3 regions of the Stenotrophomonas sp. YJH_SMC_17 genome follow, and region 3 is predicted to be linked to each of the others. Evidence: predicted binding sites of a transcription regulator. Region 3 holds the regulator's gene; each other region holds the start of a gene.
The links. The regulator FliA, encoded in region 3, starts transcription of late flagellar genes. The targets are predictions, from matches to a motif close to TAAAGTTTNNCNNNCNNNGGCCGATAA.
Positions count from the first base shown of each region.

Region 1: the regulator FliA is predicted to act here: its motif matches at 5,436-5,462, upstream of AC5P8Z_RS15560 (GGDEF domain-containing protein).
Region 2: the regulator FliA is predicted to act here: its motif matches at 5,418-5,444, upstream of AC5P8Z_RS06400 (methyl-accepting chemotaxis protein).

Region 1 is NZ_JCAFUU010000005.1:257,877-265,655, reverse strand. It holds gene AC5P8Z_RS15585 (benzoate/H(+) symporter BenE family transporter) at 1-74, shown strand, start outside; gene AC5P8Z_RS15580 (GYF domain-containing protein) at 68-829, opposite strand; gene AC5P8Z_RS15575 (lytic murein transglycosylase) at 861-3,020, opposite strand; gene egtD (L-histidine N(alpha)-methyltransferase) at 3,108-4,094, opposite strand; gene egtB (ergothioneine biosynthesis protein EgtB) at 4,091-5,362, opposite strand; gene AC5P8Z_RS15560 (GGDEF domain-containing protein) at 5,506-6,786, shown strand; gene AC5P8Z_RS15555 (YchJ family protein) at 6,790-7,182, opposite strand; gene AC5P8Z_RS15550 (sulfite exporter TauE/SafE family protein) at 7,285-7,779, shown strand, end outside.
Region 2 is NZ_JCAFUU010000002.1:289,152-296,930, reverse strand. It holds gene AC5P8Z_RS06420 (amino acid permease) at 1-783, opposite strand, end outside; gene AC5P8Z_RS06415 (helix-turn-helix transcriptional regulator) at 866-1,588, opposite strand; gene AC5P8Z_RS06410 (histone H1-like repetitive region-containing protein) at 1,696-2,217, shown strand; gene AC5P8Z_RS06405 (hypothetical protein) at 2,591-3,214, shown strand; gene AC5P8Z_RS06400 (methyl-accepting chemotaxis protein) at 3,262-5,388, opposite strand; gene AC5P8Z_RS06395 (L,D-transpeptidase family protein) at 5,624-6,583, shown strand; gene AC5P8Z_RS06390 (M23 family metallopeptidase) at 6,588-7,211, shown strand; gene AC5P8Z_RS06385 (hypothetical protein) at 7,232-7,639, opposite strand; gene AC5P8Z_RS06380 (transcriptional regulator) at 7,602-7,779, opposite strand, start outside.
Region 3 is NZ_JCAFUU010000012.1:7,693-15,471, reverse strand. It holds gene flhA (flagellar biosynthesis protein FlhA) at 1-823, shown strand, start outside; gene flhF (flagellar biosynthesis GTPase FlhF) at 969-2,591, shown strand; gene AC5P8Z_RS19390 (MinD/ParA family ATP-binding protein) at 2,578-3,465, shown strand; gene AC5P8Z_RS19385 (RNA polymerase sigma factor FliA) at 3,462-4,205, shown strand; gene cheY (chemotaxis response regulator CheY) at 4,263-4,655, shown strand; gene AC5P8Z_RS19375 (protein phosphatase CheZ) at 4,655-5,260, shown strand; gene AC5P8Z_RS19370 (chemotaxis protein CheA) at 5,263-7,074, shown strand; gene AC5P8Z_RS19365 (flagellar motor protein) at 7,188-7,779, shown strand, end outside.

The sequences.
Region 1 (7,779 bases), on a different contig from region 3:
GTTCGGCCTTCTGGGGCCTGGTGGCCGGCGCGCTGTGCCTGCTGGTGCTGCGCCCAAGGGTGCAGGCTCAATAGGACGTCGGCAGGAACGCCAGGCCCACCAGCAATGCCAGCACTGCAACAAGGCTGAGCACCAGGCCCAGCCAGCTGACGTCGCCGCGCCGGGCCAGTTCCTGTTGGAGCGCGACCGGGTCGTTCCCCTTCAGCGCGCGGGCCTGGGCGATCTGGCGCTGGCAGTGCCGCAGGTACCAGTGATTGGCGAACACGCCGGCGGTAACGCCCAGCGCCAGGCTTGAGATGGACGAGAAGGCCTGCGGCACGTCGAGCAGGGCTTCGGCCACGCTGCTGACCACCAGCACGGCGATCCACAGCATCGCCACCCGGTACATGCGCCGGTACATCATCCACGGCAGGCCGAACAGGAACGCGGGCCAATGCCAGGTGCCGGACGCGCTGGGCAGGCCCTGGTCCAGCCGCCAGCGCCGCCGGTACAGGGCGAAGTTGCGGCCGACCACCGCGGCGTACAGCGCCATCTCGCCTTGCAATGGCTGGCTGTCCTGCGCGGAGCCGGCCAGCAGCGCCGACGCCGTGTCGGGCGCGCGGTAGGGGTCATCGATCCCACGGTCGACGACAACCGATGGGGCTGCGACGTCGGCCGTCTGGGTTGACGCGTCGAGTTCGGCCAGCGGGCGCCAGCTCGGCATGCCCTCGCACCAGAGCAGGGTGGCGGCCCCTACCCTGCCCTCGGCCTGCAGCTGCCGCAGGCCGGCCAGGTCGACCGGCCCCTCGCGCTGGCTGCTGTTGGCGTAGAACCACTGTGCTTCCTGCATGCATCGCTCCTTGTCTGTAACCGGACCCCGCTCAGGGCTGGGGCTGGCTGGACAGCACCTGCACCAGCACGTGGCGACCGCCCGGGGCCACGGTCACGATATCCGGACCGGCGTTGGCGGCCTCCAGGCAGACGTAGTCACGCCAGCCGTCGCCGACGTCGGTCATCTTCGCTGCCGCTTCCGCGCCGGGGTTCCAGGCCACCAGCGCACGGCTGCCTTCGGTACGCAGTTCGATACGGCGCTTGAGCACCGGATCGCGCAGCACGTAGCGGCCGCCGGCCGGGCTGTAGATGCGGTCGCTGCGGCCCGGATCGCGCGGGTCGCGCAACGACCACGGCCCCTGCTGGCGGCGGGTCTGGGCGTAGTTCTCGTACTTGTCCTGGTAGGTCACCCCGTCCACGCCGTCCACTTCCACACGGGTGGCATCGCCCACGCGGAAGTAGTTGTGCAGGGCCTGGGTGAAGGTGGCCGGTGCGCTGCCGGTGTTCTCGGTGACCAGCTGCTGGCGCAGCTCGCGGCCCACGCGCACGGTCATGGTCAGGCGCAGGCCGAGATCCTGCAGCGCCGGCGGCGCCAGGGTCAGCTCGATGCTGCCGTCGTCGAGGCGGCGTGCCTGCTGCAGTTCCCACGGCAGGGTGCGGACGAAGCCGTGCGCCGGCACGTCATTGCCCTGGCCCTGGCGGCCGAAGTAAGGCCAGCACACCGGACTGCCGCCACGGATGGGCGTAGGCAGCTCGGCCCGCTTGGGCGACAGCCACATCACGTCGGGCTGGCCCTTGGGCACGTAGGACAGCAGCTGGCCGCCGAACACGCTGATGGCGGCGGTGGCCTCGGGGGTTTCCACCAGCCAGGCATCGAGTCCCTGGAACTGGCCGCTGCTGACACCCTGGATCTGTTGCACGGTGGATCGACTCCGTAAGGCCGGCGACTGCGCGGCACTGTAGTTGGCGGGAAGACTGAAACGGGTGGGCGTGGCCGGCGTGCGCGGTTCGGCCTGCAGCGCACGCAGGATGCGCTGGCCGGGGCGGCCATCGGCCTCGGCCCAGCCCAGGCGGCGCTGCTCGACCTGGATCGCGCGCCGGCTGGCGTTGCCGATCATGCCATCGGCGCTGCCGATATCGTGGCCACGGGCCAGCAGCAGGGTCTGCAGCTGGCGGCGCTCGTCGCGGCCGAGGCCGGGATCATCGGTGGGCCAGGCGGTCGCCAGGCCGTTGCGGCCACGCAGACGGTCGGCCAGGGTGGCGATGGCCAGCGCGTAGCTCTCGGCGGCGTTGTAGCTGTAGATCGCATCGTAGTTGCGGAACACCAGCAGCGCCGGGCCTTTGTTGCCGGCGGGCAGCAGCAGGGCCGCGCGGGCGTCGGCCGGCAGGCCCTGCGGTGCGAGGGCGCTGCCATCCAGGCCGGTGATGCCCAGTGCGCGCCAGTCGGCCAGCGCGCGACGCTGGGTGCGCCCGGCCTGCGCCGTCCTGAAACCCTCGGGAATACGCACTTCCATGCCCCACGGTTCGCCGCTGCGCCAACCGGCGCGCTTGAGATAGTTGGCGGTGGAGGCCAGTGCGTCGGGAATGCTGGCCACCAGATCGCGGCGGCCATCGCCATCACCGTCGACGGCGATGCGCGCATAGGTGCTGGGCATGAACTGGGTGTGGCCGAAGGCACCGGCCCAGGAGCCGGTGAGTCCCTGCGCCTGCAGGTCGCCCTGCTCGATCAGCTTGATGAGCGCCAGCAGTTCGCCACGGAAGAAGGGCTGGCGACGGCCGGCACAGGACAGCGTGGCCAGCGACTGCAGCAGCGGACGCTTGCCGAACACGCGGCCATAATCGCTTTCCACACCCCATACGGCGACGATCGTTGCCGGATCGACGCCATACTGCGCCGATACCCGCTGCAACAGATCGCGATGCTGCTGCAGCATGGCGCGGCCATCGTCCACCCGCGGGCGATCAACCAGCGCGGCCAGGTAATCCCAGATCGGCGTGGTGAATTCCGGCTGCGCATCCAGCAGCGGCAGCACGCTGGGGTCGGGCTGCAGGCCGGCGCTGATGGCAGCGAAGCGATCCGCGGCAATGCCCTGCCTGGCGGCCGTTGCCTGCAGCTGCGTCATGCAGCGGGCAAAGGCCGGATCAGCGGCAGGTGTCGGTTGCGCCGTCAACGGCGCGGCCAGCGCGGCGGCCAGGCCGAGCGTGGTCATCAAGGGCATGGCGTCCTCTGTGTTGCCGGTGCTGGGGCCATGTTAGCGCGGGCAGACGGCCTGGCATCCGCCAGCCACGGCCCGGCGCTACCGATGCGGAGCCGAGGCGCGCAGCAGGCGCAGGCCGTACGCCGGATCGGACGCATTCCAGTGGGCGATGGTTTCCAGCCCGGCCTGCTGCACCAAGTGGTTGAAGCTGTCATCGGTGTACTTGTGGCTGTACTCGACCCGGATCGGTTCGCCGGCCTGGAAGTGGAAGGTCTGACCGTCCAGGTGCACGTCCTGTTCGCGCTGGCTGACCAGGTCGGTTTCGATGCGCAGGCGCGCGGTGCTGTAGCGGGCCTGGTGGCGGAAGCCATCAAGATCAAAATCACTGCCGACCTCGCGGTTGAGGCGGGCCAGCAGATTGAGGGTGAACGCTGCGGTGATGCCATCGGCATCGTTGTAGGCGGCCTCGATCAGCGCCGGGTCCTTGTGCAGGTCGATGCCGACCAGCGCCAGGCCGTCATCGCCCATGGTCTGGCGCATCGCGCGCAGCAGGGCGATGGCCTCTTCGCCGGCGAAGTTGCCCAGCGTGGAACCGGGGAAGAACAACAGGCGCCGCGCGGCCTGGCGTTCCGGTTCGGGGACCTGCACCGGGCGGGTGAAGTCGGCGCAGACCGGCAGCATCTCCACCTGCGGCAGCGCCGGGGCCAGGTGGTCGATGCTGGACAGCAGCGCGGCGCGCGAGATTTCGATGGGGGTGTAGGCCACCGGATCGTGCAGGGCAGCCAGCAGCAGGGCGGTCTTGCGACCACTGCCACTGCCCAGTTCGACCACGTGGGCATGGGCGCCGACGGCGCTGGCGATCTCCGGCAGCACCTGGTCGAGCAGGGCCAGCTCGGTGCGCGTGGGGTAGTACTCGCGGGTGTGGGTGATCTGCTCGAACAGGCGCGACCCGCGCGCGTCGTAGAAATACTTGGACGGCAGCTGGCGTGTGGCGCACGAAAGGCCGGCCACGGCGTCGGCCATGATCTGCTGGCGGCCGGGAGTGAGGTCGGTCAGCGCCTGCAGCGCGTCCTGCACGGTACTCATGGAAGATCCCTCGCCAGGCGCACGCCGGAGAACTGCCAGCGCGCCGGTGGATTAAAGAAGTTGCGGTAACTGCTGCGGACGTGGCCACGCGGGGTGGCGCAGCTGCCGCCGCGCAACACCCACTGGCCACACATGAATTTGCCGTTGTACTCGCCCAGGTTGCCGCCGAAGGGCTGGAAGCCGGGGTAAGCGCCATAGGCGCTGGAGGTCCATTCCCAGACATCGCCGAACAGCTGGCGCAGGCCCGTGCCCTGCCCTGCATGCGGATGCAGCCCGTCGTCATCGGCGAAGTGCCCGCTGGGCGGCTGCGTGGCGGCGGCCGCCTCCCATTCGAATTCGGTCGGCAGCCGTGCCTCATGCCAACGCGCGCAGGCGTCGGCTTCGTAATAGCTGAGGTGGCAGACCGGCGCATGTGGATCGAGCGCGCGCCAGCCGCCGAGGGTGTACTCGTGCTGCAGGTCGTCGTGCCAGTACAGTGGGTGCTGCCAGCCTTCAGCCTCGCACAGGGCCCAGCCTTCGCTGAGCCACCAGCGCGGATCACGGTAGCCGCCGGCATCGACGAAGGCACGGTACTCGCCGTTGCTGAGCGGGCGCTCGGCGATGGCGTGTGCAGGCAGCAGCACGCGGTGCGGTGGTGATTCGTTGTCGTAGGCGAAGGGCGCGTGCTGCGGCCAACGCGCTGCACCGACGCTGACGATGCGTTCTTCCCGCGCAACCCATCCCTGTGCGCTGTGCACGCTGGTGACCGCCGCGAGGTCTTCGCGATAGGGCGGCTGCAGCGGGTTGCACCACAGGGCGTGCTTGATGTCGGTCAGCAGCAGTTCCTGGTGCTGCTGTTCGTGCTGCAGGCCCAGCTGCAGGTGCTGCAGCGCCTCTTCACCGAGATCGCCGTCGGCCAGGCGCGCCAGCAGCTGCTCATCGACGTGCCGGCGATAGTCGCGCACCTGCTGCAGCGAGGGCCGCGACAGCAGGCCACGGCGTGGGCGGGCATGGGCCGGGCCGAGGCTCTTGTAGTAACTGTTGAAGAGAAAGTCCCAGGCCGGATCCCACGGCTGGTGGCCGCGTACGCTGGCCAGCACGAAGCGCTCGAAGAACCAGGTGGTGTGGGCCAGGTGCCATTTGGCCGGGCTGGCATCGTCCATGCTCTGCAGCATCGCGTCTTCGGCGCTGAGCGGTGCCGCCAGTTGCTGGCTGCGTCCACGCACATGGGCGAAGTGGCTGGCGAGTTCACGCTGCGGGGCAGCGACGGCGAGGGTTGCGCTGTCCATGGGCACCAGCTTCGTCTGCCGCGGGTGAGCGCGATGTCATCGCATGGCGGCAGCGCATTCACATCGCGCCCATTCAAGAACCCTGCGCCAACGCCGCTAACGGCAGTGCTGCGACCGTGTAGTGACCGCGCTGGAATTACCGCTTGTCCGATCATCCGCTCCGCCAGCCTGCGCATTACCTGTTCGTGCTGCCCGCCCTGCTGGTCGCACTGGTGCTGTGGGCTACCCTGGGCGACGAGGATGTCGGCCGAGCCGGCCAGCGCGTGCTGCCTTGGTTGCTGGCCTGCCTGGGTGCGGGGCTGGCGCTGATGTACAACCAGGTGCGCACCTTGTGCATGCTGTTGCTGGTGGCGGCCGTGTTCACGGTGCTGCACCCCGGCCTCGCCCACTACCTGCGGCTGGGCTACATCAGCCCGCTGACGCCGCTGCGCTTCCATGCGGTATCCGCCTGGCTGCCGCTGCTGTTTACCTTGCATGCGCTGTGGCCCGAGCGTGGCCGGCGGCGCCAGGACCTGCTGCTGCGCGGGATCGGTAGCGGCACCCTGCTGGCGATCTTCGCCCTGCTGGCCGCGCAGCAGCCGCAGGGCATGCATGACCTGCTGTCGAACCGGCACTTCGCCTGGATTCCGAGCGACTGGAATGCGCTGGCACAGCTGCCGGCCCTGCTGTTCCTGACCGCCACCACGGCCCTGGGCTGGCTGGCCTGGCAGCGCCCTCGCCCGCTGCACACGGCGATGCTGCTGGCGCTGCTGTGCCTGTGGTGGATGCTGCCGCGGGTGTTCCTGCAGCCGGTGCTGCTGCCGGCGCTGAGCAGTGCCGCGCTGCTGCTGATGCTGGGCGCGATGCTGCAGGAGTCATTCCACATGGCGTTCCGCGATGAACTGACCGGCCTGCCGGGACGGCGCGCGTTCAACGAGACCCTGCAGCGGGCGCGGGGCACCTACAGCATCGCGATGGTGGATGTGGACCACTTCAAATCGTTCAACGACACCCACGGCCACGATACCGGCGACGATGTACTGCGACTGGTGGCCTCGCGGCTCGCGCGGGTTGGCGACGGAGGCCGCGCGTTCCGCTACGGCGGCGAGGAGTTCGCGGTGGTTTTCCTCGACCGGCCGGCGGCGGCCTGCGTGGACGCGGTGGAAGCGCTGCGCCAGAGCATCGAGGACACCCGCATGCAGTTGCGCGACCGCGGTACGCGCAGCCGCGACGACGAGACCGGTCGCCAGCAGCGCGGGCGCGGCGGCAGCGGCCAGGTAGTGCAGGTGACGGTCAGCATCGGGCTGGCCGACAGCCGCGTGGACCCCCGCCCGGTGGCGGTGATCAAGGCCGCCGACCAGGCGCTGTACGTGGCCAAGGACGAGGGCCGCAACCAGGTCCGCGCGCACGGCGGCCAGCGCGTGCTGGCGGTGCGCGGCGGCTGAGGCTCAGACCGCGTCGAGGTAGTACCAACGGCCGTCGATGCGCAGGAAGCGGCTGTGCTCGGTCATCTTCACCGCACTGCCGCCGCCCACCCGGTAGCGTGCGGTGAAACGCACTTCGGCGCTGTCGGCACCGGTGACCGTGTGTTCGTGCACGGTCAGGCCCAGCCAGTGCGTACGCTGGCCCGGCGCATCGTCGAGTGACAGCTCGGCAGGACGGGTCTCCGGGTGCCAGCTCTGGCGCAGGTAGTCGGCCAGGCCCCGCACGTATGCGCTGTAGCGCGAGCGCATCAGGCGTTCGGCATCTGGGGCGGCTTCGCCGGCATGGAAACGACCACAGCAGGCGGCGTATTCGGCGGGCAGGCCGCAGGGACAGGGATCGGCAGGGTTTCGGCTCATGCGCGCATTGTCGCCGGCTTGTGCGGATTGATCCACGCGGGGCGTGGGTCAGCCGATGCAGGACAGGCGTATGCTGTCGCGCCCCCACTTTGATTGATCGCCGTGCTGGAACTGGTTCCCCCTGAGTTGTGGTGGCTGGTGGTGATCGCCTTCATCGCCGGCCTGGTCGATGCCGCCGTCGGTGGCGGTGGGCTGGTGCAGCTACCCGGTCTGTTCACGGTGCTGCCGCAGCAGACGCCTGCGATGCTGTTCGGTACCAACAAGTTCAGCTCGATGTTCGGCACCGGCGCTGCCGCCTGGCGATATGCGCGCAATGTGCGCTTCCCGTGGAAGCCGGTATTGTTCGCGGCCGGCACGGCCTTCATCTTCTCCTTCGCCGGCGCCACCGCGGTGAGCCTGCTGCCGAAGGATGCGGTGCGGCCGCTGGTGCTGGTCCTGCTGGTCGCGATGCTGGCCTACACCCTGTGGAAGAAGGATTTCGGCGCGCTGCACCGGCCACAGGAGATCGGCCGGCGCGAGCTGGCGATCGCGCTGGCGATCGGTGCGGCGATCGGCTTCTACGACGGCTTCTTCGGGCCGGGCACCGGCAGCTTCCTG
Region 2 (7,779 bases), on a different contig from region 3:
GGCGATGATCACGCTCAGCGAGCCGATGTAGAACACCAGGATGCGCCAGGCCACGGTGCGGATCGCACGGGCAATGCTGCGTTCCGGGTCTTCGGTCTCGGCAGCAGCGACGGCCACGATCTCGGTGCCGCCAAAGGCGAACACCACCACCAGCAGCGCCGCACCGATGCCGGCCAGGCCCTTCGGTGCAAAGCCACCGTGTTCGGTGAAGTTGCTCAGGCCGGGCGAGGTCACCTGCGGCAGCCAGCCCATCAGCAGCGCCACGCCGATGGCGATGAAGGCCAGGATTGCCGCCACCTTGAGGATGGCGAACCAGAATTCGAACTCGCCGAAGTTCTTCACGCCGAGCAGGTTGATCGCGGTGAAGAACAGCATGAAGGCCAACGCTGCCATCGGTACCGGTACCGCCGGCCAGACCGTCGCCAGCAGCCCGGCCGCGCCCACCGCCTCGGCAGCGATCACGATCACCAGCTGCACCCACCACAACCAGCCGACGGTGGCACCGGCGGTGGCCCCCATGGCATCGGCGGCATACACCGAGAACGCGCCGCTGGTCGGTTTGGCCGCCGCCATCTCGCCCAGTGCGTTCATCACGATGATCACCAGCGCGCCGGCCACCAGGTAGGACACCAGCACCGCCGGGCCGGCCGCCTGCACGCCCACGCCCGAGCCGAGGAACAGGCCGGCGCCGATGGCGCTGCCCAGGCCCATCATGATCAGCTGGCGGGGCTTGAGCGAATGTCCGAGGCGGGACGGCGAAGCGGTCGGAATCGAGTTGGGCATCGGCGGGGCTGGCGGCGGGCTACAGGGGCGACACCTTACCCTGTCCCATGCCCGCGGGGATAGGCACAGCGCAGCAGGCGGATCAGGCCAGTGCCGGCTCGCCGACGCTGCCGCCGATACGGGCGCGATAGGCGCGCGGCGAGAAACCGGTTTCAGCCTTGAACTTGCGGGTGAAGGCGCTCTGGTCGCTGAAACCGCAGGCCTGGCCGATGCTGGCGATGCTCTCGTCACCGTGCAGCAGGTGCATGGCCATCTGGATCCGCAGCCGGGTCAGCACCTGCTGCGGGGTCATCTGGAACACCTTGCGGAAGCTGCGCTCCAGCTTGGACAGCGAAAAGCCGGTGATGTCCAGCAGGGTCTGCATGCGCACGTTCTCGGCGTAGTGCGCATTGAGGTGGGCCAGCGCCAGCCGCAGCTGTTCGTACTGGGCGCCCAGGCTGTCCTTCTGGCCAAGGTCGCGGGAAATGCCGATCAGCCCTTCGATGGCCCCATCAACCACCAGCGGGCGCTTGCAGGTCAGGCACCAGCCCGGTTCGCGGTTGGCGAACAGGTGCAGCTCCATCAGGTTCTCGATCACCTCGCCGGACAGCACCCGCGCGTCCTGGTCAACGTAGTCCGCGCTGAGTCCGGTCGGGTAGATTTCGGCCGCCGTGCGCCCGATCACGTCCTTGCGCGCGCGCAGGCCCAGCCGCCGCAGCATGGTCTGGTTGACGTGGGTGTAACGCCCCTGAAGATCCTTGATGAAGAACAGCACATCCGGGATGGCGTCGAACAGGGCTTCGATGTCGGCAGGCTCGACTCGCATGCGGCAAGCATAGCCGAGGCCCCTTGCCGGTGCGATCACCCTTGCGGGACTTGCGCTTAACGCCGCCAGGCCCACCGTGGAGCCCAGCCCCCACCGGAGATCCGGCCATGCCACGTGGTGACAAGTCCGCCTATACCGAAAAGCAGAAGCGCCAGGCCGAGCATATCGAGGACAGCGAGCGCGAGCGCGGTGCCAGCGAAAGCACCGCCGAACGCATCGCCTGGGCCACCGTGAACAAGCAGGATGGTGGAGGCAAGCGCGGTGGCAGTGGGCGCAAGGCGGCGAAGAAGGCACCGGCGAAGAAGGCCGCTGTGAAGAACACTGCTACAAAGAAGTCGACTGCCAAGAAACCGGCTGAGAAAAAGTCGTCCGTGAAAAAGTCGCCTGCGAAGAAGTCTGCGGCGAAGAGAGCGGCCGCCGATGAATCGGCCGCGGAAAGGACGGTTGCAGGGAGGGCTCCTGCATCCAGCACGGCGAAGAAAGCCGCTCCCAAAAAGCCGCCGGTCAAGAAGGCTACCGCCGCAACCCGCAGCGCCGCCGCCAAGAAGGCGGCGGCTACCCGTGCCCGAAAGGCAGCGACACGCAAGACCGCAGCGAAAAAGGCTGCCCGAACGCGGAGCAGAGATTGATCGTTCCCGAAAACGGGGAGCAACCCGCGCCCGCATCGCAGGCGCGGGACGTGTGGCGCAGCGCCTACTTTCCCTGGATCGGTCCCAACGGCCGTACGACAGCGGCGACAGCGCGACTCACCTGTTCTGCCATCCAGAGCCACTCGTGGCTCAGGCACACCGATGAAGGCAGTGAGTGCACGTCGCGCAGTTTGTCGTAAACGGCTACATCCCGTGCAGAGCAATCCGGAAGTCATCTGGCACTGCTGATCGCCTTCAGAGCCTCTTCGCTAGGCTCCCTCAAGGACAGATCATCGACTTCCCCCCCCCCCACCTGTAGCTTCGCTCGGTGGTAGCGGCTACGTTGATTGACCCACTGACAGGGATGGTTGAGATGAAGAATGTGAACCGAGTTCTGGCGACCAGCGCGCTGATGCTTGTACTGGCGGCATGCAGCAGTTCCCAGACCGCCAACAAGGGCAATTTCGGCAAGGCTATTCAGAAATATCTTGATACCAAGAACGGGCTCTGCGCTGCTTTGCCCGCTCGGGAACTCCCCTTCAAACTGGCCAACGATGGCAGCTTGGGAGAGCGCGCGCGCCTGCAGGCCAACGCCTTGGTCGAGGCCGGGTTGCTGAACCGCCAAGCATCTGAAATGAAATCGATGTTTGGCACATCGACCGTACCGGCTGGCGAGTACGCGCTTACATCCAAAGGAAAGAAGTTCCTCGTAGAAGGCGGCGCAGAAACATTTGCAGGTCAAGCAGCGTTCTGCACCGGCAAGTTCAGGGTGACAGAGGTGCACACCTTTACCGAGCCCAGCGAGATGATGGGCGTGAAATTGTCTCAGGTGAACTTCCGCTACAAGGTCGAAGATGCGGACAGCTGGGCCAGATCGAAAGATGTCCAGGCCAGCTACCGTAACCTCGCGGATCAAGCCAAGGACGAAATCGATGGCAAAGCAACGCTCGTGCTGACCAACGACGGCTGGATGCACGAGCGCTTGTTCAAGCGCTGAGGTCTTTTCAGTCGGCACGGCACTTCGCCGTGCCGACGCGGTAACGATCAGGCCGCGCGCGCCACCACGGCGCGGGCCGCACCGTCCTGCTCGATCTGGAATACCGCCACCGATGTGCTCAGTGCATGCGCCTGCTCCTCCAGCGCGCGACTGGCCGCGGTCGCTTCTTCCACCAGCGCAGCGTTCTGCTGGGTCACCTGATCCATCTGCACCACCACCTGGTTGACCTGTTCGATGCCGGCCGCCTGTTCCTTGCTGGCCGCGGCGATGTCGCTCATCAACTGGGTCGTACGCGAACTCGCTTGGGCCACGCGCGCGATCGCGGCTTCGGATTCAACCGTCACTGCCAGGCCACTCTTCACCTTGGCAGCGGCGTCTTCGATCAGCTCCTTGATCTCCTTGGCGGCGACACCGGCACGCTGCGCGAGCGTGCGCACTTCGCTGGCGACCACGGCGAAACCACGGCCCTGCTCGCCTGCACGGGCGGCTTCCACGGCAGCGTTCAGCGCCAGGATGTTGGTCTGGAACGCGATGCCGTCGATCAACGTGGAGATCTCCGAGATACGAGCCGAGGACTGATCGATCTCACCCATCACCGACGCCATCTGTGCCATCGCCTGCTCGGTCTCGCGCACGGCGGCACCGGCGGCATGCGCTTCGCTGTCGGCCTGTCGCGCCAGCTCGGCGTTCTGGCGCACGGTCGAGGTCAGTTCCTCCATCGAGGCTGCGGCCTCTTCCAGGTTGGCGGCCTGCTGCTCGGTGCGGCGCGACAGGTCGTTGTTGCCGGCAGCCAGTTCCTGCGCTGCGTTGTTGATGCTGTCGGCGGCCACCTGGATGCCCCGCACGATGCCGGTCAGCTGCGCAGTGGTGGTGTTGGCGTCGTCACGCATGCGGGCGAACACACCGTCGTACTCGCCGTCCATGCGTGCGGTCAGGTCGCCGTGCGAAATCGCGCGTAGCACGTCGGAGACATCGGCGATGCTGGCCTGCGAACTGGCCATCATGCCGTTGAGGTGTTCGACCATCGCCTTGAACTGGAACTGGAACGCAGCGGCATCGCCACGCATGCTGAAATCACCGGCGCGCGCGGCGCGGGCCAGTTCATCGATCTGCGCATTGATCATCATCAGGCTCTGCTTCACCGAGGCCAGGGTGCGGGTCAGCGTACCCTTCTCGCCCGGGTAGTCCGGCAGGTCGCGGCTGAGGTCGCCGATGGCGTAACGCTGCATCACTTCGGCCATCAGCAGTTCCACCTGCACGTGCGATTCCACCAGGCTGTTGGTGGCCTGAACCATGCGGCCGAAGTCGCCCGGGAACGCGCTGGCGTCCATGCGATAGCGGATCGCGCCGGCCTCGTGCTGTTCGGCCATCTGCAACTGCGCGCCGATCGCTGCCTGCACGCTCTGCCGCACGCTGGCCATCGCCTCGCCCAGCTGGGTCAGTTCATCGCGCCCACCGAGGCGGAATTCCTGGTCCAGCTGGCCCCTGGACAGGCGCTCGGCCAGGTTCACCGCGCGCGCGAGCGGGCCGGTCAGGCTGCGGCCGATCATCACCGAGGCACCGATGCCGACCAGCAAGGCCACGCCGCCCAGCACCAGCAGCTGCAGCAGGCTGCGCTCTCCGAGGCGGATCGCTTCGGCTGCGGCGGTGCGGCTTTCCTTCTCTTCGAAGTCCACGCCGTCCGACAGCGCCTTGTTCCAGCCATTGGCGGCTTCCTGCACCGGGCCCAGGGTCAGCGCCACGGCGCCCGGATAGTCACCCTGCTCCATCAGTTCGCTGGTCTGCTTGTTGAGCGGGCGCGCGACGGCACGCTTGGCGGCAATGGTTTCCGCGATGGCCTTGCCCTGGGCGTCGCTGGGCAGCGCCTGGTAGGCGGTCCAGCTGGCCTCGTAGCGCTTGACCAGATCGGCGATGCGCTGCTCGTCGTGTCCGCGGTCTTCGCCCTGGCGGATCAGCATCTCGCGGCGCACCACCATCATCTGGTTGTTGGCATCGAGCATCTGCGACAGCAGCCGTACCTTGGCCACGCTGACGTCGACCACCTGCTGCATCGCGCGCTTCTGCACGACACTGGCGGTGGCGCCAGTGGCCACCACGGCGGTGACCAGCAGCAGCAACAGGCCAAAGCCCAGCCCAAGACGCCAGGCAACCCTGACATTCCTCAAGTAGTTCATGGGTACATCCAAAACGGGGGGATGTGGCCGTATCGGCCGTGCCACCGGCAATCTTGACTGGCAACATGCACGGGCGTCGGTAGCCGTTCACCTTGGTGAGACCATGCACGGTGCTTCTGCGACAAGGGCCCGGGCCACGCCAGGGCCGCCCTGCTCATGCCGGCATCAGGTTGCTTTCACGGAGGCTGCGCAGCCTCTGCGGGCAGGGTGGAGCGGCCATCTGCCGGAGATCTTCATGCCCGTACACCGCCCCGCCCTGCTCGCCCTGTCCTTGCTGGTGTCCCCCGCCTTCGCGCAGGTGCCGCCGCCAGCCCAGCTGCCGGAGCCCATTGCCGAGAAGGCCGGCCCCGATACGGCGGCGCGCTCGCCGCTGCACGCCCAGGTGCTTCTGGACCGGGCCAATTTCTCCCCGGGCGAGATCGACGGTGAAGTCGGCAGCAACCAGCGACGCGCCGTGGCCGGGTTCCAGGCCGCTCACGGCCTGACGGTGAGCGGAGAGCTGGACGACAGCACCTGGAAGGCGCTGCAGGCCGATGCGACCACACCGCTCGCCAGTTACACGTTGACCGCCGAGGACGTGGCCGGGCCGTTCGTCGCCCTACCGAAGACACCCGCCGCGCAGGCAAAGCTGAGGGCACTGGGCTACAGCAGCGTCGAGGAATCACTGGGCGAGCGTTTCCATGCTTCGCCAACATTGCTGAAGGCGCTCAACCCCGGCGTCGATCTGGCCAAGGCCGGCAACCGCATCCAGGTACCCAACATCGCACCGGCTGCATTGCCGAAGGCGGCGAAGATCGTGGTCGACAAGTCCGATTCCACCCTGCAGTTGCTGGATGCGCAGGGCAAGGTGATCGCACAGGTGCCAGTGTCGTCCGGCAGCCAACACGATCCGCTGCCAATCGGTGAATGGAAAATTCTTGGCGTGTATCGTGACCCGCCGTTCCACTACAACCCCAAGCTGTTCTGGGATGCGCGCAAGGGCGACAAGAAGGCTACGCTGCCTCCGGGTCCGAACAACCCGGTGGGGAGGGTCTGGATTGATCTGTCCAAGCCCCACTATGGCCTGCATGGAACGCCGGTGCCCGGCCATGTCGGCAAGACCGAATCGCATGGCTGCGTGCGCATGACCAACTGGGATGCGCTGCGCGTGGCCGATGCGGTGGATACCTCCGTCCCCGTGGTGATGCAGGAGTAAGCCGATGCGTCTTTCGCAGCTGATCGTGCTGGGCGTGCTGCTGGGTGTGGGACTGGGCTGGTGGCTGCGCCGCGATGCCGCCGAACCCACGGCGGCGTCCTCGCCAGCAATGACCCCCACCGTGTCGGCAACGCCGACGGCGGAACCGACCACACCGAGCGCGCCGCTGCCGGCCAGCCTGGACGCAGCACAGGGCGGTCTGCTGCTGCCGGTGCAGGGCGTACTACCCTCGCAGTTGCGCGACACCTTCACCGACGCCCGCAGCGAAGGACGCGTGCACGATGCCATCGACATCATGGCCGATGCCGGGACGCCCGTGCTGGCGGTGGCCGACGGCACGGTGGAGAAGCTGTTCGACAGCAAGCGCGGTGGGCTGACGATCTACCAGTTCGAGCCCAGCGGACGCTGGTGCTACTACTACGCGCATCTGCAGCGCTATGCCGATGGCCTGGCCGAAAAGCAGGTGATCAGGCGCGGCGAGGTGATCGGTTATGTAGGCAGCACCGGCAATGCCAGTGCGGACGCGCCGCACCTGCACTTCGAGGTGCACGTGCTGGGGCCTGAAAAACAGTGGTGGAAGGGGGAATCGATCAATCCCTATCCATTGCTGCGGGCGGCCGAACGCTGACGCGTCAGCCCTCGCTTTGCTCAGAGGCCAGAGGCAACACGCACCGCTTCGCAGGCTGTGATCAGGTCTTCCACCAGGCGCCCGCTGACATCGAGTTCGCCCTCGTACTCGGCGATGTTGCGCTGCTGGTGGCACTTGTCGAGTACGCGCCACACCTCCGGACCAACGCCGAGCGTGTGCTGGAGCGACTGGAACACGATGTAGCGGTTGCTGGGCCGGAATCCCTTCGCGCGAAGCGCGGCCAGGCTCAAGGCGTGCGCGGCGTTGTAGGCAAGGTCGAAGCGGCTTTCCAGCGACAACGTGGCATTGCGTGCGTCACGCAGCCGCGCAAGGCCCGAGCGCTGCAGCCCTTCAATCTCCCGCGGATCGGGCGGTTCGGCGGTAAGCGGTTTACCCGCCCCGACCAGATTCTGCAATGGCGAGGTCATCCTTTCCTCCAATCACCCACACCTTGGGTTGTTCGAGAACACGCTGCAGGAAGGCATTGCCCTTGCGCAGGCGATCATTCAATTCGTCGTGCGTGTACAGCGTCGGGTTAACCGGCCGTCCCAGACGTTCCTCCAAAGGA
Region 3 (7,779 bases):
CCGCGTGCTGGTGCACGGCGTGCCGGTGGCCACCGCCGAAATCCATCCGGATCGCGAGCTGGCGCTGGACCCCGGCAGTGCACTCGGCGCACTGGAAGGCATCGCCGGCAAGGACCCTGCGTTTGGACTGGACGCCACCTGGATCCAGCCGCACCAGCGCGCCCAGGCCGAAACGCTGGGCTACACCGTGGTCGACCCGGCCACCGTGGTCGCCACCCACCTCTCGCACCTGATCCGCGAGCACGCGCCGGAACTGCTCGGACACGAGGAAGTGCAGCACCTGCTGGCCAACCTGGCCAAGAGCGCGCCCAAGCTCGTCGAAGATCTGACGCCGAAGGCGCTGCCGCTGTCGGCGGTGGTGCGCGTGCTGCAGAACCTGCTGGTCGAGCGCATTCCGATCCGCCAGCTGCGCAAGATCGCCGAGGCACTGGTCGAACACGCGCCCAGCAGCCAGGACCCGGCGGTGCTGACCGCCGCCGTGCGCACCGCACTGGGCCGCTTCATCGTGCAGGAGATCGCCGGAATGTCGGCGGAGCTGCCGGTGTTCACCCTCAACCCGCAATTGGAACGTGTCTTGCAGGAGTCCACGCAGGGCAACGGCGCCGCGCTGGAACCCGGACTCGCTGAGCGACTGCACCAGAGCCTGGCCGAATGTGTCAGCAAGCAGGAAGCCCGCAACGAGCCCGCGGTCGTGCTGGTACCTGGCCCGGTGCGCGCCGCGCTGGCCCGCCTGGTCCGCCACAGCGTTCCGTCGCTGTCGGTCCTGGCCTACAGCGAGGTGCCGGAGGACAAGCGCCTGAAGCTGGTCGGAACGATCAGCTGACGCCGCCCTCCGATGCGCCAGAAAACAGACACCACTTTCGAACCAACGCAACAGACAGACACCAAGGGGAACCCGCACCGTGCAGACCACCGACCACCCGAGTTCTCCGACCGCCACCCCGCCGTCTTCGTCCCGTGACCACAGCATGAAAATCAAACGATTCGTCGCCGCCGACATGCGCTCGGCCATGAACCTGGTGCGCAAGGAACATGGTCCTGACGCCGTGATCCTGTCCAACCGCCGGATCGAGGAAGGCATCGAGATCGTCGCCGCCGCCAACTACGACGAGAGCGCCGTGCAGCGTGCGCTGGAAGCCTCGCGCCGTGATGTCGCACCGCCGCCGGCCCCCAAGCCGCGCACCGCCGCCGATGCCGTCATTGCCGCAGTCACCCGCCGTCGCAGCAACACCCCCGCTCCGGAACCGGTTGCCGCGACCACCTCGGCCGTGGCCGCCCTCGCCCGCGCCGCGGTCGGTGCCACCGGCCGCACCCTGGACAGCGCCGACGAGATCGTGCCGACCCGCGGCAGCACCGGCTTCGCCGCGACCCTGGCCCGCGCTGCCGTCAATGAACCGGCGCTGCCCGAACAGATCTTCGCCCCGTTCGCCGAGGCCATCGTTGCACCGGCACCGGCCGCCAGCGCGCCAGCCAACCGTGCCCGCTTCCAGATCGACCCGCCGCACGAGATGCATCACGAAAGCGCGGCCCCCGCCGTGCAGCCGCCGCCGCTGCCGGGCGCGGCTCCAACCGAAGCACAGCCGGAGATCGCCGCCAGCGAACCGGCAGTGGCCGACACCGTCATCGAAACCTCGCCGGAGCCCACCCTCGCCCCGGCCCCGGTGCTGACCGTGGTCGCCCAGGACGACGCCGAGATCCGCCAGCTGCGCCAGGAAGTGGCCGGCATGCGCCAGGTGATCGAGCGCGAGATGAACCGCTTCACCGACGAGCGCCTGCGTGGCTGCCCGGTGCGCGCCACCGCGCTGGACCTGATGGACGAGTACGGTTTCGACGCCGGCCTGGCCCGCGACGTGGCCATGCAGATCCCGCTGGAGACCGAAGCCCACCGTGGCCGTGGCCTGATGCTGGGGCTGATCTCGCGCAAGCTGCCGATCGCCCCGGTCGACCCGCTGGAGGAAGGCGGCGTGATTGCCCTGGTCGGCCCGACCGGCGCCGGCAAGACCACCACCATCGCCAAGCTGGCCTCGCGCTTCGCCGAGAAGCACGCGCCGCGTGACGTGGCCCTGGTGACCACCGACACCACCCGCATCGGCGCCCGCGAACAGCTGTACGGCTACGGCCGCCAGCTCGGCATCGCCGTGCACGAGGCCAACAGCGGCACCGACCTGGACCAGCTGCTGGAACGCCTGAAGGACTACAAGCTGGTGCTGATCGACACCGCCGGGCTGGGCCCGCGCGACCGCGCACTGGCCGCCCAGCTGCAGTGGCTGCGCGCCGCCCGCCAGGTCCGCACCCTGCTGGTGCTGCCGGCCAACACCAGCTTCGGCGACATGGACGAGGTGGTCCGCCGCTTCGGCGCCGCCAACCTGCAGGGCCTGGTACTGAGCAAGCTGGACGAGACCGGCCGCTTCGGCAACGCCCTGTCGGTAGCCGTGGACCATGCCCTGCCGATCACCTGGGTGACCGATGGCCAGGACGTTCCGGACGACCTGCACCGGGCCAGTGCAGCCAATCTTGTACTTCGCCTTGAAGATTTGCGCCGAGCGGCCGATATGCCCTGCAACCCGGAGTTGAACCATGCCGTCGCGTGAGTACGCCAAGCTGACCAAGACCTTCCCGCTGTCGGCCACCCGCAGCGAGCCGCTCGGCCCTGTGCGCACCATCGCCGTGACCGGCGGCAAGGGCGGCGTGGGCAAGACCAATGTCTCGGCCAACCTGGCCGTGGCACTGGCCGGCATGGGCAAGCGCACGCTGCTGCTGGACGCCGACCTTGGCCTGGCCAACATCGACGTGATCCTGGGGCTGAACCCCACCTTCACGCTGGCCGACCTGGTCGCCGGCCGCTGCTCGCTGGACGACGTCATCGTCGAAGGCCCGAATGGCGTGCTGGTGGTCCCGGCCGCGTCCGGCCGCCGGCACATGGCCGAGCTGGCCCCGGCCGAGCATGTCGGCCTGGTCAACGTGTTCTCCGAACTGGAACGCGAGCTGGACATCATGGTGGTCGACACCGCCGCCGGCATCACCGACGGCGTGCTGACCTTCTGCCAGGCCGCGCAGGACACCGTGGTGGTGGTCTGTGACGAACCGGCCTCGATCACCGATGCCTACGCGCTGATCAAGGTGCTGTCACGCGAGCGCGGCGTGGACCGCATCCAGGTGGTGGCCAACATGGTGCGCGATCCCAACGAAGGCCGCGTGCTGTACGAGAAGCTGACCCGCGTCTGCGAGAAGTTCCTTGCCGATGTCTCGCTGAACTACCTGGGCTGCGTGCCGCAGGATGACTGGCTGCGCCTGTCGGTGCAGCGCCAGCAGCCGGTGGTGAAGGCTTATCCGTCCAGCCCGGCCGCGCTGGCGATCACCGAGATTGCCCGCCGCACCGCCCGCTGGCAGGCGCCGACCGAGCCGCGTGGCGGCGTCGAGTTCTTCCTCGAGCGCATCCTCAAGCAGCGCGGGGTGGCCGCATGAAAGGCGCAGCCCAGTACCGGGAGGTCCAGCGCTCGGCAGCCAACGAGGTCATCGCCCAGCACTCGGATCTGGTGCGGCGCATCGCCCACCACCTGGCTGCGCGGTTGCCGGCCAGCGTCGAAGTGGACGACCTGATCCAGGCCGGCATGATGGGCCTGATCGAAGCCTCGCGCAGCTATGACGCCGACCAGGGCGCCTCGTTCGAGACCTATGCCTCGATCCGCATCCGTGGCTCGATGATCGACGAGATCCGCCGCGGCGACTGGGTGCCGCGTTCGGTGCACCGCCGTGCGCGTGACGCCGCCGCCACCATCCGCCGCCTCGAACAGAGCAGCGGCCGTGCCGCCAGCGCCACCGAAGTGGCCGCGGCGATGGAGATGCCGTTGCCAGAGTACCTGCGGTTGATGGAAGACGCCGCACGCGGCCAGGTGCTGAGCCTGGAATCGCGCATCGAGGACCAGGGCGAGCTGGACACCGTCGCCCAGGGCGGCCCGACCCCACAGCAGGTGCTGGAGCGCGGCGAATTCGGCCGCGAGCTGGGCAAGGCCATCGGCCACCTGCCCGAGCGCGAACAGCTGGTGCTCTCGCTGTACTACGAGCAGGAGCTGAACCTGAAGGAGATCGGCGCAGTGCTCGGCGTGAGCGAATCGCGGGTCTGCCAGATCCACGGCCAGGCGGTACTGCGCCTGCGGGGCCGACTGAAGATATTCGAGGCGGTCGACGCCGGCCTTGAAGAATGAACATCCCCGAGGCGGCTGCCCCCGGCCGCCCGGAATGAACAACAAAGGAACTCTGCTTTGAACAAGAACATGCGCATCCTGATCGTCGACGACTTTTCGACCATGCGTCGCATCGTCAAGAACCTGCTGGGCGATCTGGGCTTCACCAACACCGCCGAAGCCGAGGACGGGCATGCCGCGCTGTCGTTGCTGCAGAGCCAGCCGTTCGATTTCGTGGTCACCGACTGGAACATGCCGGTGATGACCGGCATCGAGCTGCTGAAGGCGATCCGCGCCGACGCCAAGCTGAAAACGCTGCCTGTGCTGATGGTCACCGCCGAAGCCAAGCGCGAGCAGATCATCGAAGCGGCACAGAGCGGCGTCAACGGCTACATCATCAAGCCGTTCACCGCGCAGACGCTGGAAGAGAAGCTGGGCAAGATCTTCGAACGCCTGGCGGCCAGCGCCTGATGGATACCACGGTCGACAGGAACGCCCTCGCCCTGCGCCTGCAGGAAGCCCTGGACGCGCTGGAGTCCGGTGACGAAGCCGCTTGGCGGCAACGCATCGACGGACTGGTCGCGCTGCGCACGCAGCCGATGATGAGCGGCCTTTCGCGGCTGGCCCGCGAGCTGGGTCAGGCGCTGGGTGAACTGCCGACCGTGCCGAGCGAAGCCGGTGAACTGGACGACGCCTGCGCACGCCTGGACCACGTGGTGGCGATGACCGAACAGGCCACCCACCGCACCCTGGACCTGGCCGAGGAATGCCGCAGCCTGACCGAACAGCTGCGCGCCGAAGGCCTGCAGCCCGGCCAGGACGCGCAGCTCGAGCGCATCCGCCACAACCTCACCGAAATCGCCCTGACCCAGAGCTACCAGGACCTGACCGGACAGATCATCCGGCGCGTGGTCGGCATCGTGCGCCGCGTACACGAAGGTTTCGGCGCACTCGGCCTGCCGCCGGAACAGCATCGCACCGACCCGGAACTGGCCGGGCCGGCACTGAAGGGACTGGACCGCCACGCGGTCTCGCAGAACGACGCCGACGACCTGTTGTCGGATCTGGGGCTGTAACCATGAGCGCGGTATCCGACGACATCACTGCCGATTTCATCATCGAGGCACAGGAAATCCTGGACCGCCTGGGCGAACAGCTGGTGTCGCTGGAGCAGGCGCCGCAGGACAGCGAGCAGCTCAACGCGGTGTTCCGCGGCTACCACACGCTCAAGGGCGGCGCCGGCTTCCTCGGCGTCACCGCCATGGTCGAGCTGTGCCACGCCGCCGAAGAAGCACTGGGGATCGCGCGCGCCGGGCAGGCCGTGCTGCAGGCCCATCACTTCGACGCCGCCCAGCAATCGCTGGACTACCTGCAGTCAATGCTCGACGCGGTGTCGTCGGGCACCGAACCGGGCTACGCCCCGCCGGAGCTGATCGCCCAGTTCGACATGCACGGTGGCGGTACCGCGGCCCCGAGCGCCGCCGCACCGGCTGCCGCTGGCGGCGACCTGATCACCGAAGACGAATTCGAGGCCCTGCTCGACCAGCTGCACGGCGGCAACCCGCCGACTGCGGTCGCACCGGCGAAGAAGGCGGACGATGGATTGATCAGCGAAGACGAGTTCGAAGCCCTGCTCGACCAGCTGCATGGTGGCGCCGCGCCCGGCAGCAAGCCGGTCGCTGCCCCGCCGGCGCCTCGCCCAGCGGCCGCCGCTCCGGCAGCCAAGCCCGCCGCCAAACCGCTGGCCGAAGCCGAGCACACCGTGCGCGTGGATACCAAGCGCCTGGATGCGATCGTCAACCTGATCGGCGAACTGGTGCTGTCACGCAACCGCCTGAAGACCCTGCGCGCACGCCTGCGCGATGAGGAGCTGGACCGCGCTGTATCGACGCTGGACATTGCCACTGCCCGCCTGCAGTCGGCGGTGATGCGCACCCGCATGCAGCCGGTCGGCAAGGTGTTCTCGCGCTTTCCCAAGGTCGCCCGCGATGTCGCCCGCTCGCTCAAGAAGGAAGTGGACCTGGAGCTGATCGGCGCCGAGACCGAGCTGGACCGCAACCTGGTCGAAGCGCTGGCCGATCCGCTGGTGCACCTGGTCCGCAACGCCATCGACCACGGCGTGGAAATGCCCGAGCTGCGCGAGGCCCAGGGCAAGCCGCGGATGGGCCACGTGCGCCTGTCCGCCCAGCAGGAAGGTGACTACGTCAGTATCGAGGTGCAGGACGATGGCGCCGGCATCGACCCGGAAAAGCTGCGCGCCAAGGCGCGCGAGAAGGGCCTGATCGACCCGGAAGCCGCCGCCCGCCTGAGCAGCGAGGAGTGCCTGCACCTGGTGTTCCTGCCCGGCTTCTCGACCAAGCAGCAGGTCACCGATATTTCCGGCCGTGGCGTCGGCATGGACGTGGTGCAGTCGCGCATCCGCGAACTGAGCGGCCAGATCCAGATCCAGTCGGAACTGGGTCGTGGCAGCCGCTTCCTGATCCGCGTGCCGCTGACCCTGGCGATCCTGCCGACCTTGCTGGTGCAGGCCGGCGAGGACGTCTATGCACTGCCGCTGGCCCGCGTGATGGAGGTGCTGCACGCGCCCCGGACCTCGCTGGGATGGTTCGATGGCCGCGCCGTGCTTGATCGCCGCTCGCACACCCTGCCGCTGGTCGATCTGCGTCAGTGGCTGGATGTGACGCCGGCCGCCTCGACCCTGCTGACCATCGTGGTGCTGCAGGCCGGCGAAGCACGCTTCGGCCTGGTCGTAGACCAGGTGCGCGGGCGCGAGGAAGTGGTCATCAAGCCCCTGCCGAAGGCCCTTCGCGGCCTGCGCGGTTATGCCGGTGCAACCTTGATCGGCGATGGTCGCATGGCGCTGATCCTGGACGTGGACGGGTTGAGATGACCCCCGTCGTGGTTGCGCCGGGCCATGCCCGGCGACGCGGAAAACTGTGAACTCCGTTGCACCAGATTCTCCCGGTGTCTCAAGTCCCATTCATACAAGCCGATACCGGAACCATGGATAGACTCAGCCTCATTGGACTCTTTCTCGCCCTGGCCTCGCTGGTCGGTGGCAGCATCCTCAAGGGCGCCGGCCTGGCGTCGCTGTGGTCGCCTGCGGCGTTTGTGATCGTCATCGTCGGTACCGTGGCCGCGATCCTGCTGCACACCTCCCCGGCCGTGTTCAAGCATGCGTTCAAGATCGTGCGCTGGGTCGTGCGCCCGCCGCACAGCGATCGCCGCGAACTGATCCAGCAGATCGTCGAGTGGAGCAACATCGCCCGCCGCCAGGGCCTGCTGGGCCTGGAATCGCAGGTGGAAGCGCAACAGGACCCGTTCCTGCGCAAGGGCCTGCAGCTGCTGGTGGACGGCGTCGAGCCCGAATCGATGCGGCACATGCTGGAAATCGAACTGGGCAGCCAGGAACACCAGGACCAGGCCGGCGCCAAGGTCTTCGAGGCGATGGGCATCTACGCGCCCACGCTGGGCATCATCGGCGCCGTGCTCGGCCTGATCGCGGTCATGAAGAACCTGGCCGACCCGAGCAAGCTGGGCCACGGCATCGCTGCCGCGTTCACCGCCACCATCTACGGCATCGCCTCGGCCAACC